Regions from separate parts of the Paenibacillus sp. FSL F4-0125 genome, predicted to be linked through region 2. Evidence: predicted binding sites of a transcription regulator. Region 2 holds the regulator's gene; each other region holds the start of a gene.

Region 1 (4,803 bases), 4.3 Mb from region 2:
AACCTTGTTACCCTGTACCCAGACTTCACGGATATTCTCAGGTCGAGCTAGATACATCATTTTTTGAAACACGTCGTGTAAATCTTCATTCCCATCAAAGATAGGCAATCTAGCCGATGGTATTTTCGTATCGATAATTTGAACATCCCATGTATAGCCTTCTAGTATCCGACCGATAGGTAAGCTTAAACTTTTACCACCGCCAGCGGTAGCAAGATAGAAAGATTCATCAATCTTAATCCGAGATCCTAGTAAACCACGCTCTTGTGCAGGAAGAGAAGGATTAACGCCATCCTCTAGCATTCGTGAAGACATTACAGCTTGTCTTATGTTATCGAAGAGACTAGGTGAAAAACCTCCGGAAATATCAGACCCTAAACCAATCTCCACACCCTTGGAATGAAAGTGAGCGATAGGAATGACACTATTGGCAAAATAAGCGTTTGATATTGGACAATGTGCAATAGCTGTTCCTGTCTCCGCAAATAAATCTACATCGTCTTCATCTAAAAAATTGCAATGTGCCATGACAGATTTATCACGGAGCAGACCGTAATCATGCAAGGCAAAAGCATCATTCTTCTGGAATCGTTCTTGTACATAACCGTGCGCCCAATCACTTTCACTACAATGCGATTGAATATGAGTATCGTATTTTGCGGCTAAGTCCCCTAAACCTTGCAAAGCCTCATTTGTGCAGCTTGGGATGAACCTAGGTGTCACTACTGGATAAACGCCTTGCTTAGTAGATTTGGCTAGTTCTTTTACCGCTAGAATAAATTCTTCTGTATCTTTAAGTGCGGTGTCGGTGTCAGTGTCGCGATAGTTTTCTGGATTTCCTTGAGGATCGTCCATTACCACTTTTCCAACGAGTCCCCGCTGTCCTTTATCCGCACAGATTTGGGCTAATAATAAGCTGGCTTCTTTATGCACCGTTGCAAAATAAAGGGCTGTAGTGGTACCGTTCGCGAGTAGAGTATCAACCACGTCATCGTAGATCTTTTTTGCAAAATCCAGGTCTGAAAATTTAGACTCCAATGGGAAGGTGTACGTATTTAACCAATCATAGAGTGGAATGTCTAACGCAGTACCGGATTGAGCCCACTGCGGGGCATGAACATGCAAGTCGATAAAGCCAGGTAAAAAATACTGACCTTCAGCTAATCGATGGAAGTTATCTTGATCTTGATAAGTATCTAGTAAAAGTTGATAGTCGGGTTCCTCTGGTGAAACGATCTTTTCTATCATCCCATCTGTATTAATGCAGTAGAGGTGGTCTTTTAAGATTTGAATTTCCTTCGGTGATTTGCTTGAAAATGAAGTGCCTAGGAATATTTGCATATATTCTGTCATGATTTCCGCCTTAATGTTCGTCTTTTGGTGTTCGTTTGTTATTATAATCCGTAAAAAATGATAAGTCTATACCTAAAGTCGAACAAAGACGAGCATTGAATACTGAATTATGTTCTAATTAGATCGAAACATATGAATTCACGTTATCTTTGCGTAAAATGTATGCGGTTACTTACTTATGCTATAATACTTATAGATTAATAAGGTTAAGCGCTTGAGAAAAATGGGTTAGGGAGTGTTACTGAAATGAGAAGATATAACTTTTGGCGTCCGATCATGCTAATTATTGTCGCCCTGCTTACTAGAAGCTTGGTTACTAACGTATGTATTTTGTTTGGTCTTCAGACTGATGTAGCGAGTAGTATAGGTACGCTGGGCATGGTTATCGCCGGTTTAGTGATGTATAATCGCATGAACATCCGCCGCCGAAAATAACGAACAGATGCCAACAATCCGATCCATCCGGTTGATTAATAAGTCATGAGTGCAATCGTATAAACTGCTTAGTTATTATGTTATAGTAAAGAGTGAAATAAACATGTATCAACCTTAAAAGGAGTACTTCATGACACAGTTTGTCTACAAGCAAATTATTGATGATCTAAAAATGAAAATCTTTGCTGGGCAGTTTCCTGATATGAAATTACCGGATGAACGGAGTCTCAGTGAGACTTATCAAGTGAGTCGGAGTTCCATTAAAAGTGCTCTGACTAAAATGGCGAATGCCGGCATTATTTTTAAAAAACGTGGTTCAGGAACCTTTATTAACCCGTTATACATAAAAAATGAATCTATTTTTAATTACGAAGGCTCTAATTTAGGGGTCACCGACAATTTTCATATGCATGGCAAGAAACCTAAAATCAAAGTGCTGAAATTCGAGGTCATCCCACCAACAGAAGAGTTACAGCGGGATTTGTTTTTAGGGCCTCATGACTTTGTTTACAAAATCGTTCGACTTCGTCTCTTTGAAGATGAGCCCTTTATGATTGAAACAGGATATATCCCCATAAAAATCGTACAAAATTTGAATCAGACGATTATTGAAGGATCTATTTTTAATTATTTGGAGGACTCGCGCAATTTAGCGGTTACCAAATCCTTTTTATCCATATCTGCAGAGCCGTCGGATTCCAATGATCAAGAACTGCTGAATTTAGAGAAGAATGAGCCTGTTAGCATTATGGAGGGGATTTTCTTCTTGGATAATGGCACGCCTTTTGAATTTTCGCATATGCGATTCCACTACAAATTCTTAAAATTTAATACCTTTGTATCGGTTGACTAAAAGTAAGACTGGGGAATTTTTCTCGGTCTTATTTTTTTTGTTTTGAACAAAATAGAGTTAAGTCTTTAAGCAGGAGCTCTTCGAAAACCATTCCTATATTTTTACAAATATTAAAATATACAAGCTTTTTTACAGTGAATTTACTCCGTTTTTCATACTATGTTCATATTTTCACATAATTGGACCGTATCATTTGTTTAAAAGGTTGAATTAATTTTGCGCGGCGGTATGATGTACTTGTGGAAGTAATACGGTACTGAAAAAACATAAAAAATTTTGGGGAGTGGAAGAAATGGTATTATCCATGGATGTTGATTACTCATCAAAAACTTATTTAGAAAAGCTGGATGCCTATTGGCGTGCGACGAACTACATATCCGTAGGTCAACTGTACTTAAAAGATAATCCGTTGTTAAAGGAACCGTTGAAGGATGCTGATGTAAAAATTAAGCCTATCGGACACTGGGGAACCATTCCTGGCCAAAATTTTATTTATACCCATTTGAATCGGGTCATTACTAAATATGACTTGAACATGTTCTATATTGAGGGGCCTGGTCATGGTGGTCAGGTTATGGTTTCAAATTCTTATCTGGATGGTAGTTACACGGAAATTTATCCGGAAATCACGCAAGATATTCCAGGGATGAAAAAATTGTTCAAACAATTCTCATTCCCAGGGGGCATTGCTTCTCATGCCGCCCCAGAAACACCTGGTTCTATCCATGAAGGCGGCGAGTTGGGTTATTCTCTTTCTCACGGTGTCGGTGCCATATTGGATAATCCGGATCTGATTTCGGCTGTTGTGATTGGTGATGGCGAGGCTGAAACTGGACCACTAGCTGCTTCATGGTTCTCCAACAGATTCATCAACCCGGTTACTGATGGTGCGGTTCTGCCGATCTTACACTTGAATGGTTTCAAAATCAGTAATCCAACGATCCTATCCCGTCAATCAAAAGAAGAAATTACCGCATACTTTAAAGGGATGGGCTGGGAACCGTTCTTTGTTGAAGGTGAAAATCCTGATCTTATGCATCCAGAAATGGCAAAGGTGCTGGATACTATCGTAGAAAGAATTGAAGCGATTCAAAAGAATGCACGTGAGAACAATGATCTTACTCGTCCGGTTTGGCCAATGCTGGTCTTCCGCTCTCCTAAGGGATGGACAGGTCCAAAGCAATGGGACGGTGTACCAAATGAAAATTCATTCCGCGCCCATCAGGTGCCAATTCCAGTGGACCAAAAAAATATGAAACACGCACCAGCGTTACTGGAGTGGTTAAATAGCTATAGACCGGAAGAATTATTTGACGACAATGGCCGTTTGAAAGCTGAAATTGCTGAGATTCTGCCTACAGGCGACCGACGTATGGGAATGAATCCTGTTACCAACGCCGGTAACCTCATTAAAGATTTGAAATTGCCGGATTATCGTAACTTTGCACTTGATAATGCTGTGCCAGGCCAAGTTATTGCACAGGATATGGCTGTGCTGGGTAAATACATGAAAGATGTAATCTCCCTTAATGAAGAGAACCGTAACTTTAGAATTTTCGGACCGGATGAAACGATGTCCAACCGTCTGGGACCTGTCTTTGAAGTAACTAAACGACAATGGCTGGATCAAATTAAAGAACCAAATGATGAGTTCCTCTCATCTTATGGACGTGTAATTGATTCTCAATTGTCTGAACATCAAGCAGAAGGCTTACTTGAAGGATATGTTTTGACTGGACGTCACGGTTTCTTTGCAAGTTATGAAGCTTTCTTGCGTGTGGTTGATTCTATGATTACTCAGCATTTTAAATGGCTGCGTAAAGCAACAGATCAAAGCTGGCGTGCAGATATCCCATCCTTAAATGTGGTGGCAACTTCAACTGTATTCCAACAAGACCACAATGGTTATACTCACCAAGATCCAGGTCTGTTAGGTCACTTGGCTGATAAGAAGCCTGAATTTATCCGGGAGTATTTACCTGCCGATGCGAACTCCTTGCTGGCTGTCTTTGATACCGTCTTAAATGACCGTCAAAAAATCAACCTGATCGTTTCATCCAAACATCCGCGCCCGCAATGGTTTAGTGCAGATGAAGCACAGGAGCTGGTTGAAAAAGGCTTGAAGATCATTGACTGGGCAAGCACCGATCAAGGTGGAGAGC
Region 2 (4,803 bases):
AGCGATGCAGCAGCGGGAGAAGCTGGACAGCTAGTCATGCGGTTACTTCCTACCCGTAAACCGAAGGATTGGGATGAATTGGTTGCTTTAGAGAATACTATGAATCTGACATTAAGCGAAATTATCCGTAAGGGTGATAAAATGCTTAATGAGATGCGTGATCAAGAAGGTCAATCTTCTTCAGATAGTCTAGTAACCGATATTAGCGGCTTATTCAAGGATTTAGCTTCTATACGTGAGCAAGTACGGTTTTTTATGGGATTAAACGACGAGAATGTAGTATATTGGCTGGAGGCGAATGGAAATTATCGCAGCAAATCGCTACAGCTATATGCCGTCCCTGTTGATGTTAGTACCCAGCTTAAAGAGCTGTTCTTCGACAAAAAGAAAAGTATTGTGTTAACCTCGGCGACGCTTTCTGTCGATAAATCGTTCCAGTTTATGATTGATAATCTCGGACTCAATGAAGCTGCGGAAGAGGGGCGTCTAATGACATCTCTCCTTCCTTCTCCCTTTAAGTATCGGGAGCAGGCACTATTAGTAATTCCACGGGATTTCCCTAGTGTGAAAGGCAGTGTGGGTGATGCCCGATTTGTCGATACGCTCGTACAGTCACTAGCAGAAGCGGCAATTACGACACGCGGACGGATGCTTGTTCTGTTTACTTCTTACAAGATGCTGCGCCAAGTTTACGATCCTCTGAAAGAGGCTCTAGCCTCACAAGAAATTACGGTGCTAGGTCAAGGCGTGGAAGGTGGAAGCCGCAGTAAGCTGATTCGACGTTTTCAGGACAGTGCTGCTTCAGTTCTACTTGGAACTAGCAGCTTCTGGGAGGGAGTAGATATTCCGGGTGAGGCATTGACATGCCTGGCCATCGTGAGGCTTCCATTTCAACCGCCTAATCACCCTCTAGCGGAAGCGAAGTCTGAGTTATTACAAGCCCAGAAGAAGAATCCGTTTATGAAATTGTCGGTGCCTCAGGCAGTTATCCGCTTCAAGCAAGGATTTGGAAGACTGGTACGGACAGCGCAGGATCGGGGTATTGTTATAGTGTATGACACTAGGGTTATCGAATCTCATTATGGGAAGTATTTCCTTTATTCGTTGCCTGGCCCGAAAATGGAACATATGTTGACGGATCAAATGGTTCCTCGTATAGCAGAGTGGTTGGAAGACGGAGGCGTTTCTTAAGAAGGACATCTTCTGTTTAATTAATCACTCCACAATGAAGGGCGGTATAAGAGAATACCGCTCTTCATTGAGACGAGGTACAGAAATTTTAATAGGATTTAAACAGATTAGTACTTAAATTAGGAGGTAAATTATGAAATCGGATAAAATATCAGAAGCCGTTGTTCGAAGACTTCCTGTGTACTTACGTTTCTTGAATGATCTCCAGAAACGTGAAATATTAACCGTTTCCTCGCAAGAATTAGGACAAAAACTTGATCTCAATCCCGCTCAAATCCGTAAAGATTTAGCGTATTTTGGAGACTTCGGCAGAAAAGGTATTGGGTATGACGTAACTTATCTTATTGAGAAAATCCGTCATATTTTAAAGCTGGACCAACAGCTGAATGTGGCTTTAGTAGGTGCCGGTAACCTTGGACATGCATTATCTAATTATAATGCTTATCTGAAAGATACTATGAAGATTACCGCTATATTTGACTCTTATGCACCTAAGGTAGGGCGGAAAATCAACTCTCTTACGGTTCAACCCATGGAGGAGCTAGGTCAGACAGTTCGTGAGCAAGGCATTCGAATTGGGATTATTACAGTACCTGACTCAGAAGCGCAGAATGTAGCAGATATTCTTATTGAATCTGGTATTGAGGCGATTTTGAATTTTGCACCAGTGATTCTAAAAACACCACCGAATATCCGGGTTCATGCAGCCGATTTTACAACGGATTTGCAAAGCCTTGCTTATTATTTGAAAGACGGAAAGGAAGAAAGCGGAAATGAAGAGTAGTAAAACGATTATCAAAGGCGGGCGTTTTCTTATTCCGGGAACGGATGAGCCTGTTCTTAGTGGATATATGACTATTGAAGATGATTTGATCACTTACATAGGAAAAGAAGAGCCTTTGATGGAAGAAGGTGTGCAAGTTGTTGATGGCAGTCGTCTGTTGTTTATGCCTGGTCTGGTAAACACACACGGCCATGCCGCAATGTCATTGCTTCGTGGTTATGGAGATGATTTAGCGCTTCAAGTGTGGCTTCAGGAAAAAATGTGGCCGATGGAAGAGAAATTCACCGGAGAAGATGTGTACTGGGGAACCTCCTTGTCTGTTCTGGAAATGCTGAAAGGTGGCACTACAACCTTCCTGGATATGTATGATCATATGGATCGAGTAGCTGAGGTGGTCGAATTGTCAGGTATCCGTTCCGTATTGATGAGAGGCGTAATCGGCCTTTGTCCAGAGGAAGTACAGAATCACAAGCTTGCGGAAGCGATTTCTTTTGCACGTAACTGGCATGGAAAGGCTGACGGTAGAATTACAACGATGATCTCGCCACACGCCCCATATACCTGCCCGCCGGATTTCTTTGTTAAGTTTGTACAGGCGGCACATGATTTGGATTTACCGATGCATACCCATATGTCCGAAACGAAACGCGAAGTGGAGCAGAATGTAGTGGATTACGGACTGCGGCCTGTAGCGCATTTAGAGAAGCTTGGAATGTTCACACGTCCGTCTATTGTTGCTCATGGCGTTCATTTGAATGATGAAGAGATCGAGATTCTGGCTCGTCATAATGTAGGTGTATCTCATAACCCGGGAAGTAATCTAAAACTGGCTAGTGGAGTTGCTCGTGTTACAGATCTTCTAAAGGCCGGTGTGAAGGTGTCGCTGGGTACAGATGGCGCGGCAAGTAATAATAACTTGGATATGTTTGAAGAGATGCGTCTTGCAGCACTTATCCATAAAGGTGTAAGTGGTGATCCTACGGCTGTACCGGCTCCGGAAGCTCTGAGTATGGCTACAGAGTATGGCGCGAAGTCTATCTTTTTAAATGATGTGGGCAGGCTCGCTGTAGGCATGAAAGCTGACTTTATCGCGATTGATATAGACCAGCCGCATTTACTACCGCACACAGATTTGCTGTCTCATGCTGTATACTCTGCCAGTGCCAAGGATGTTGAGCATGTATGGGTGAATGGTAAACAGGTTGTAAAACATGGACAATGTCTAACGTTAGATGAGGAAGCTATCCGTCGTAAGGCGCAAGAATCCTTTGAGGGGCTGCTCAAGCGCTAGTCTAAGATCATAAATTAACTGAAAGGCTGTGACTTTCTGCGTTTGCAAAAGTTACGGCCTTTTCTGTAAATATAAGAATTTATATGAATGAATATGAAACTTTGGATAAACACACGGGTGTGTTATATAATCAAAAAAGATATATTACTAGAAAGGGAGCTGTACCTTGAAGAAAAGGAAAAAATGGATCCTCCTGGGGTCAGTTCTGATTCTGCTCCTTCTGTTTGGACTTATCCAGTTCTATGCCTATATTATGAAAGATCAATGGAACGAGCGAGATATTGCTAAGGATATCGCCAAAACCAGCGCTGGTCTGACAGAGGTAACTAAAGCACAGAAATCCGTGTGGGATGAAAATGCAGTGTACTGGGTCTTAACAGGGAAGAATCAATCCGGGACCGAGTTGATGGTATGGGTACGCTTTACTGTAGACGGGAAGTTTGCAGAAGGCAACGACGCAGTATATGCTGAGGAACTGAGTAAAGGGACCTCTGAAGCGAAAATACGCAGCATAATTAAAGCTGATCTTCCGGACGTTAGTATCGAGCGGTTGTTGCCGGGGGTATATAACGGAGAGTACGCATGGCAGCTTTTTTATAAACAAAGCGGTCGGTATTATTATCAATTTTATCGGTTCTCAGATGGAGCTCGAATGGGTGAAGGATATAGTTTACCCAGCCGCTAAAATAAACAAGAGTACTATACTAGAAACAAGCGGACCATTTATGGTTCGCTTGTTTTCGTTAATTTGATGGATTATTTTGATATACTTGTAATGTACTATTTGTGATATACTAAATAGGCAGTTTTTATATATTCTTTTTAAAAAACACATGTGAAAATGAGCCTGTTAATGACAAGTAACGGCCCTTTTTTAGTTGAAATAAATCAATATATTTATTGAATTGGAAAAAAATAAAAAATAAAATTTTAAATATCTTCACACTTTTTTTCATTATCGTATATACACTTGTGATATACTACTGTTTGTAAATAGAACAGTAGTAAGAGAATGTTAGGCTCTGATGAGCGCTTAACAGCTTTGATTTATTGATCATTCTGTTTACATTTTGTCATCTTTGAGAGGAGGACGTTTCTTGAAATTACGTCTTGTACCTGTACTGATAACGTCTCTACTGTCGGCTACTCTATTGTTCGGAGGATTCTTTTTATATCGTCAGTTTGCTTTACAGGAACCGCTCCAAAAGATTGTATCCGGTTATGAGGGAGTAAATAATTCACATATTAGTATTAACCGCGATGAGGTCACTTTGAAACTTGATTTGCAGCCGGGCACGAATTTACGTGATCTGGTATCGTATGTATCCAAAGAAGGAAAGTCAGTGATTGAAGGACGTAAACTTAAACTCGATGTGGATCAAAATTCAAATGAATTATTAGATGATTACTGGGATAAAGCGTTGTTCTCTGTAGCTGAAGCCATGGAGAGCCGTAAATATACTCTTATACCTACAGAACTTGATAGATTAAAAGAGCAACATTCGGAATATAAAGATGTGATAGCAACAACTGAAAT
Region 3 (4,803 bases), 3.7 Mb from region 2:
GGATGAAGCTGCCCGATTCAGAATCCGTATCCTTTACATGGAAGCTTAGAACGGATGATGGTCTGACGAAGGTGACGGCGACGTATGACGGCAAGCCTTATACAGCGGGTACCGTTATTCCGCTTGCAGGCAAGCTTGGCAAACATGAGCTTAACATTACCGTTACCGCGGGGCGTATGGTGACAAAGTCATATGTTATCGAAGCAACGACGAATGCATCTGGTATGAAAGCGCTAGTCGACCGCTTCGAAAAAGCGAAGCAATTTACGAATTCTGCAACGGTGCGTTCTTTGAACAACTATTTGGAAATGATGATGCGCTATGAAGGGAACGATGCAGCGCAAGTCACCAAATATCTCCGAGGCTTTAACGCAAAGCTGGATGAATTCAAGAAGGCGGGTACGATAAAAGATGAGGCGTACAATACGCTGAAGGAAAGCGTCTATTACCTAATAGGCAATTTGGCGCAGAATAAAACGGTAGAAGCTTCGTCGACCGAAGGCAATAATGCGAATTATGCACCGGCTAAAGCCGTCGATGGATTCCCTGCTTCAAGATGGGCGAGTGAATACGTGGACAATACTTGGTTCCTGGTTGATCTCGATGAAGAGAAGGAAATGGATACGGTTCGAATTGATTGGGAATATGCTCGTGCCGATAAATACAAAATTCTTGTGTCGAACGATAAGCAGGACTGGATCAATGTCATGCCAAATGACGGAATTATTACCGCGCATGATGGCAAAGAAACGATTCAGTTCAACCCGGTCAAGGCAAGATACATGAAGTTACAAGGCATAAAAAGAGCAACCGATTACGGATATTCCATCTACGAGTTTGGTGTCTATAACCTCTCGGGTGCTGTAGACGTGAAAGGCATTGAGGGCATACAAGTAAAGGTTGACGAGGAAGCGAAAAAAGTAACGATTGATGGATTGCTGATGAATGGCGTCCTTACAAATGTGCAGTTGATGGTGCTTGATCCGAAAGGCAAGGTTCAACTCGAAGATGAGACGAAGAGTACAGTCGCGGGAAGCTTCCAATTCACATTCAAACTTACGGGTAATTTAAAGGGAACCAATGAGGCGTATCTATCGACTGGCTATATGAGCGAGCCTGTAAAAGTGACCTTTGAATACTCAAAAGAAAACCCGGGTAAAGGTCACGATAAGTAATGGAGAAATAATCCATCCAAGCAGCAATACGACCCGCGCTGAAACTTCCTGTACCGGTTATCGAATTATCTGTCCAAGTAAGAGTAATAACCGAAGTGAAAACGTTTGAGGCGTAACATAACAAGCCGATTAGGTGCCAGACCACGGGGTCTATACCTAATCGGCTTGTTTCTATATACAGAAGTGATGATAAGACGGAATATCAAGATATGATTCAGGTTTTAGTGGGATTGTATTATGTATTGTATAATAGAACGACTGCCTCAACAGGTATTTATAACATAAAACATAGGAGGATACATGTCCTGGAGCAAATTGAAGCAACAACTGGAGAGTTTTCTCTGTCCTGCGTTATACGGCAGGGTTGAATATCGCGCAAGCAGTTACCGTTATTTACCTGATAAATCAGGGGATTGTTATATTTCGGTAGATAAAAAGAACGTACTCAAAATGAATGATAGAACTAGCTCAATTAGATGGTATCAGACGGAGCAGGAGATTAAGAATGATTCAGATCTTCAAATTCCTATTAACCATGAAGACATTGAAGCGGTTAGAAAAGATAGTAAGGGGATCATCCCGGAGGATCGGCTAATAGTCATTGCAAGAAGCAGAAAAATATCAGAAGTTGCAAAGGAGCTTTTGTCAGCACAGACATCATTAAGTAAATCGAACTTTATTGTTATAGCTACTAAGTATTTATCTATTTCCATAGAGGAGAGCTTAGAAAGCAATGATATCTTATTGAATATTCTAGCTATAGTGGACAGACGAGTTGGGAAAAAGCGAATTTTAAACATGAGCGACAAGATGAAGTTAAAGCATCCAATTGTGCAATATTTTTATGAACTAAGGCGTAGTACATTATAAAAATAAATAACTTCATTGAATATTCACGAAACACTCCCTACAAAAATCCTTAATTCTACGCGACTTCTTTCCGCCATAACAATAGCCATGATAATGAGAGGGATGTTCGCATAGGGTGCATATGGAGTTGGAGAGTGTCGCTCTACTGGTAAGGAAGGATACAGTGCTATGAGATCCTTATATTTATTGGACTTTACGGACAAGTATGAGGAAAAATCGTTATTGAAGAGATGGCATCATTGCCGTCTCTTTTTTGTTTCATATTTTTAATTTTGCACTGACTCTGGTTCCCGCTGCCGCATCCTACGATCACAAGCATGAAAATGAGCGTTGATGCTTATGTTTAATCCCTCTCTGCTCTGCTAGGTGACGGGAATCATAGACGTACTTACGTCAGGTTGCTACGATGTTCCATGGAAATTAAGTGAAAGTGATCACAAGAAATTACAGAAGGAGTTATTTATCGTGAAAAGAATCGTAACACTGAGCACCCGTAAACTGATGGATACCGCAAAACACGGCGGATGCGGCGCATGCCAGACCTCTTGCCAGTCCGCTTGTAAAACTTCCTGCGGCGTTGCAAACCAGAAGTGTGAAAATGCAATGAACAGATAGGATTCGGAATTTTACCGCCCATTGCTCTGCTGATGGGCGGCTATTTTTAAGAAATGGACGCTTCCTCTAAAGGATGGCAAAGCCGTTTCTACTTGTGTGCAAAAGGAGCTTGATTAGTAAGTATGATTCATCAATATAAACTAAACGGATACAATATCGTGCTCGATACCTATAGTGGCTCGGTGCATGTTGTTGATGACCTGGCATATGAAATTATAGAACTTTATGAGAAAACTCCTGTCGACAAAATCGTGACTATGATGATGGATAAATATAAGCATGATTCCAGTATTTCTGAGAGCGACATTCAAGAAACCATCGTGGATATCGAGGAGCTTATAAAAGATGGACAGCTCTTTACAAAAGATGAGTATGAGAACCTCTCGCTTGATTTAAAAAAACGAAAAACTTATGTCAAAGCGCTCTGCCTCAATGTTGCGCATACCTGTAATCTGTCATGCGACTATTGCTTCGCCAGCCAGGGGAAATACAACGGAGACCGAGCGATCATGAGCTATGAGGTTGGACAAAAAGCTATCGATTACCTGCTTGAAAATTCGGGCCATCATCGAAACCTGGACATCGACTTTTTCGGCGGGGAGCCGCTTTTGGCTTGGAAAGTGGTTAAACAGATCGTAGCTTATGCAAGAAGTAAAGAACAAGAATACAAAAAGAAGTTCCGCTTCACCTTCACGACGAACGGGATGTTGCTGAACGATGAGGTCACCGAGTTTTTAAATCAGGAAATGTACAATGTCGTATTGAGTCTGGATGGAAGAAAAGAGGTTCATGACCGGCTGCGCCAAACGGTTAACGGAAAAGGCAGCTACGATCATATTGTTCCGAAGTTCAAGGAATTCGTTCGTAAGCGCGGGGACCAAGAGTACTATGTTCGAGGAACTTACACTCGTAACAATGTCGATTTCACCAACGATATATTTCATATCGCAGACCTTGGTTTTGACAAAATCTCTATGGAACCAGTCATCTGTGATCCAAAGGAGCCCTATGCACTTACCGAGGAGGACTTGCCGGAGATATACAACCAGTACGAAATTCTCGCCAAGGAAATGATCGGTCGCGGTGAACAAGGCAAGGGGTTTACCTTTTATCACTACATGCTTGATCTCTCAGAAGGGCCTTGCATCCAGAAGAGAATCACTGGCTGTGGGTCAGGAACCGAATATCTTGCCGTCACCCCTTGGGGAGAGCTTTTTCCTTGCCACCAGTTCGTAGGGGATGAAGAGTATAGCATGGGGAACCTCTGGGATGGCATCACAAAGCCTGAGCTGCAATGTCAATTCCAAGAGAGCAACTGCTACTCGAAGCCGGAATGCAAGGACTGCTGGGCTAAACTCTACTGCAGCGGTGGTTGTCCTGCCAATGCACTGCACGCGACGGGTTCTCTGGTCGGAACCTATGACTTCAGCTGTGACGTCTTCCGCAAAAGAGTTGAATGTTCCATGATGGTAAAGGTGGATGAATCCATTAGAGCGATGGAAGAACAACCTAACTAATTAAAATAACGGATCAATAAACCATAACCGAGAAATAGACACTTTTAAATAAAGTGCTCTTTCTCGGTTTTTTGTTTTAACTATCACTATGATCATAGAGTGTCTTCTTCATCGGCAATCAGGATGTGAAATTCTCAACGTGACAGCCTAATCTGTTTAGTGGACAGAGAGGGCTTTTTTAATGTGCGAATCTATGATTTTTCTCTTTGACCACAAATATATATGACTAAAGTCATGATAAATTCGTGATTTATCGTATTTTTTTGTCGAAAAATAAACTATTTTCTAAGAAATGTCGATATAATAGGATAGAAATCTGCTTTTCTGTATTAATTGCAATTACGGAAGCGTTAACAATTATATGAATAGTCATTCAACAAGGAGGAAAGCAATGTTAAAAAAGTTAGGCAAGATTGGATTGGCTTTTATATTAGTCATTGGACTGCTACCGATGATTTCACTCCGGGCATACGCTGCCATACCCTCATTCACCCAAACGGTGGACTTTCCCATTCAGCCTCCAGTTACAAACGCCTCGGGTAAGAATGTTTCTGATGTTGATGTTCTTCCTGACGGAAGTACCGCAGTAGTGTTAAACACATTCGCTTATCAAGGCAATTCCTACG

The links. Region 2 encodes Rex, which represses fermentation and respiration genes when NADH is low (regulators of the CRP and FNR family bind a similar motif). Its sites were predicted from a motif close to TTGTGAAATATTTCACAA; they were not measured.
Region 1: NST74_RS01150 (phosphoketolase family protein) is a predicted target of Rex. The motif match lies at 2,801-2,818, and genes of this name have one in related genera.
Region 3: scfA (six-cysteine ranthipeptide SCIFF) is a predicted target of Rex. The motif match lies at 2,468-2,485, and genes of this name have one in related genera.

What each region holds. Positions count from the first base shown of each region.
Region 1 covers NZ_JBBOZJ010000001.1:234,588-239,390, forward strand. Annotated here, with positions in the region: gene guaD (guanine deaminase) at 1-1,353, opposite strand, end outside; gene NST74_RS01140 (hypothetical protein) at 1,600-1,788, shown strand; gene NST74_RS01145 (GntR family transcriptional regulator) at 1,919-2,641, shown strand; gene NST74_RS01150 (phosphoketolase family protein) at 2,934-4,803, shown strand, end outside.
Region 2 covers NZ_JBBOZJ010000001.1:4,494,432-4,499,234, reverse strand. Annotated here, with positions in the region: gene dinG (ATP-dependent DNA helicase DinG) at 1-1,191, shown strand, start outside; gene NST74_RS19995 (redox-sensing transcriptional repressor Rex) at 1,325-1,975, shown strand; gene NST74_RS19990 (amidohydrolase) at 1,965-3,266, shown strand; gene NST74_RS19985 (cell wall elongation regulator TseB-like domain-containing protein) at 3,433-3,951, shown strand; gene NST74_RS19980 (hypothetical protein) at 4,364-4,803, shown strand, end outside.
Region 3 covers NZ_JBBOZJ010000001.1:754,675-759,477, forward strand. Annotated here, with positions in the region: gene NST74_RS03395 (DUF4855 domain-containing protein) at 1-1,175, shown strand, start outside; gene NST74_RS03400 (SF0329 family protein) at 1,476-2,045, shown strand; gene scfA (six-cysteine ranthipeptide SCIFF) at 2,511-2,660, shown strand; gene scfB (thioether cross-link-forming SCIFF peptide maturase) at 2,783-4,177, shown strand; gene NST74_RS03415 (S-layer homology domain-containing protein) at 4,569-4,803, shown strand, end outside.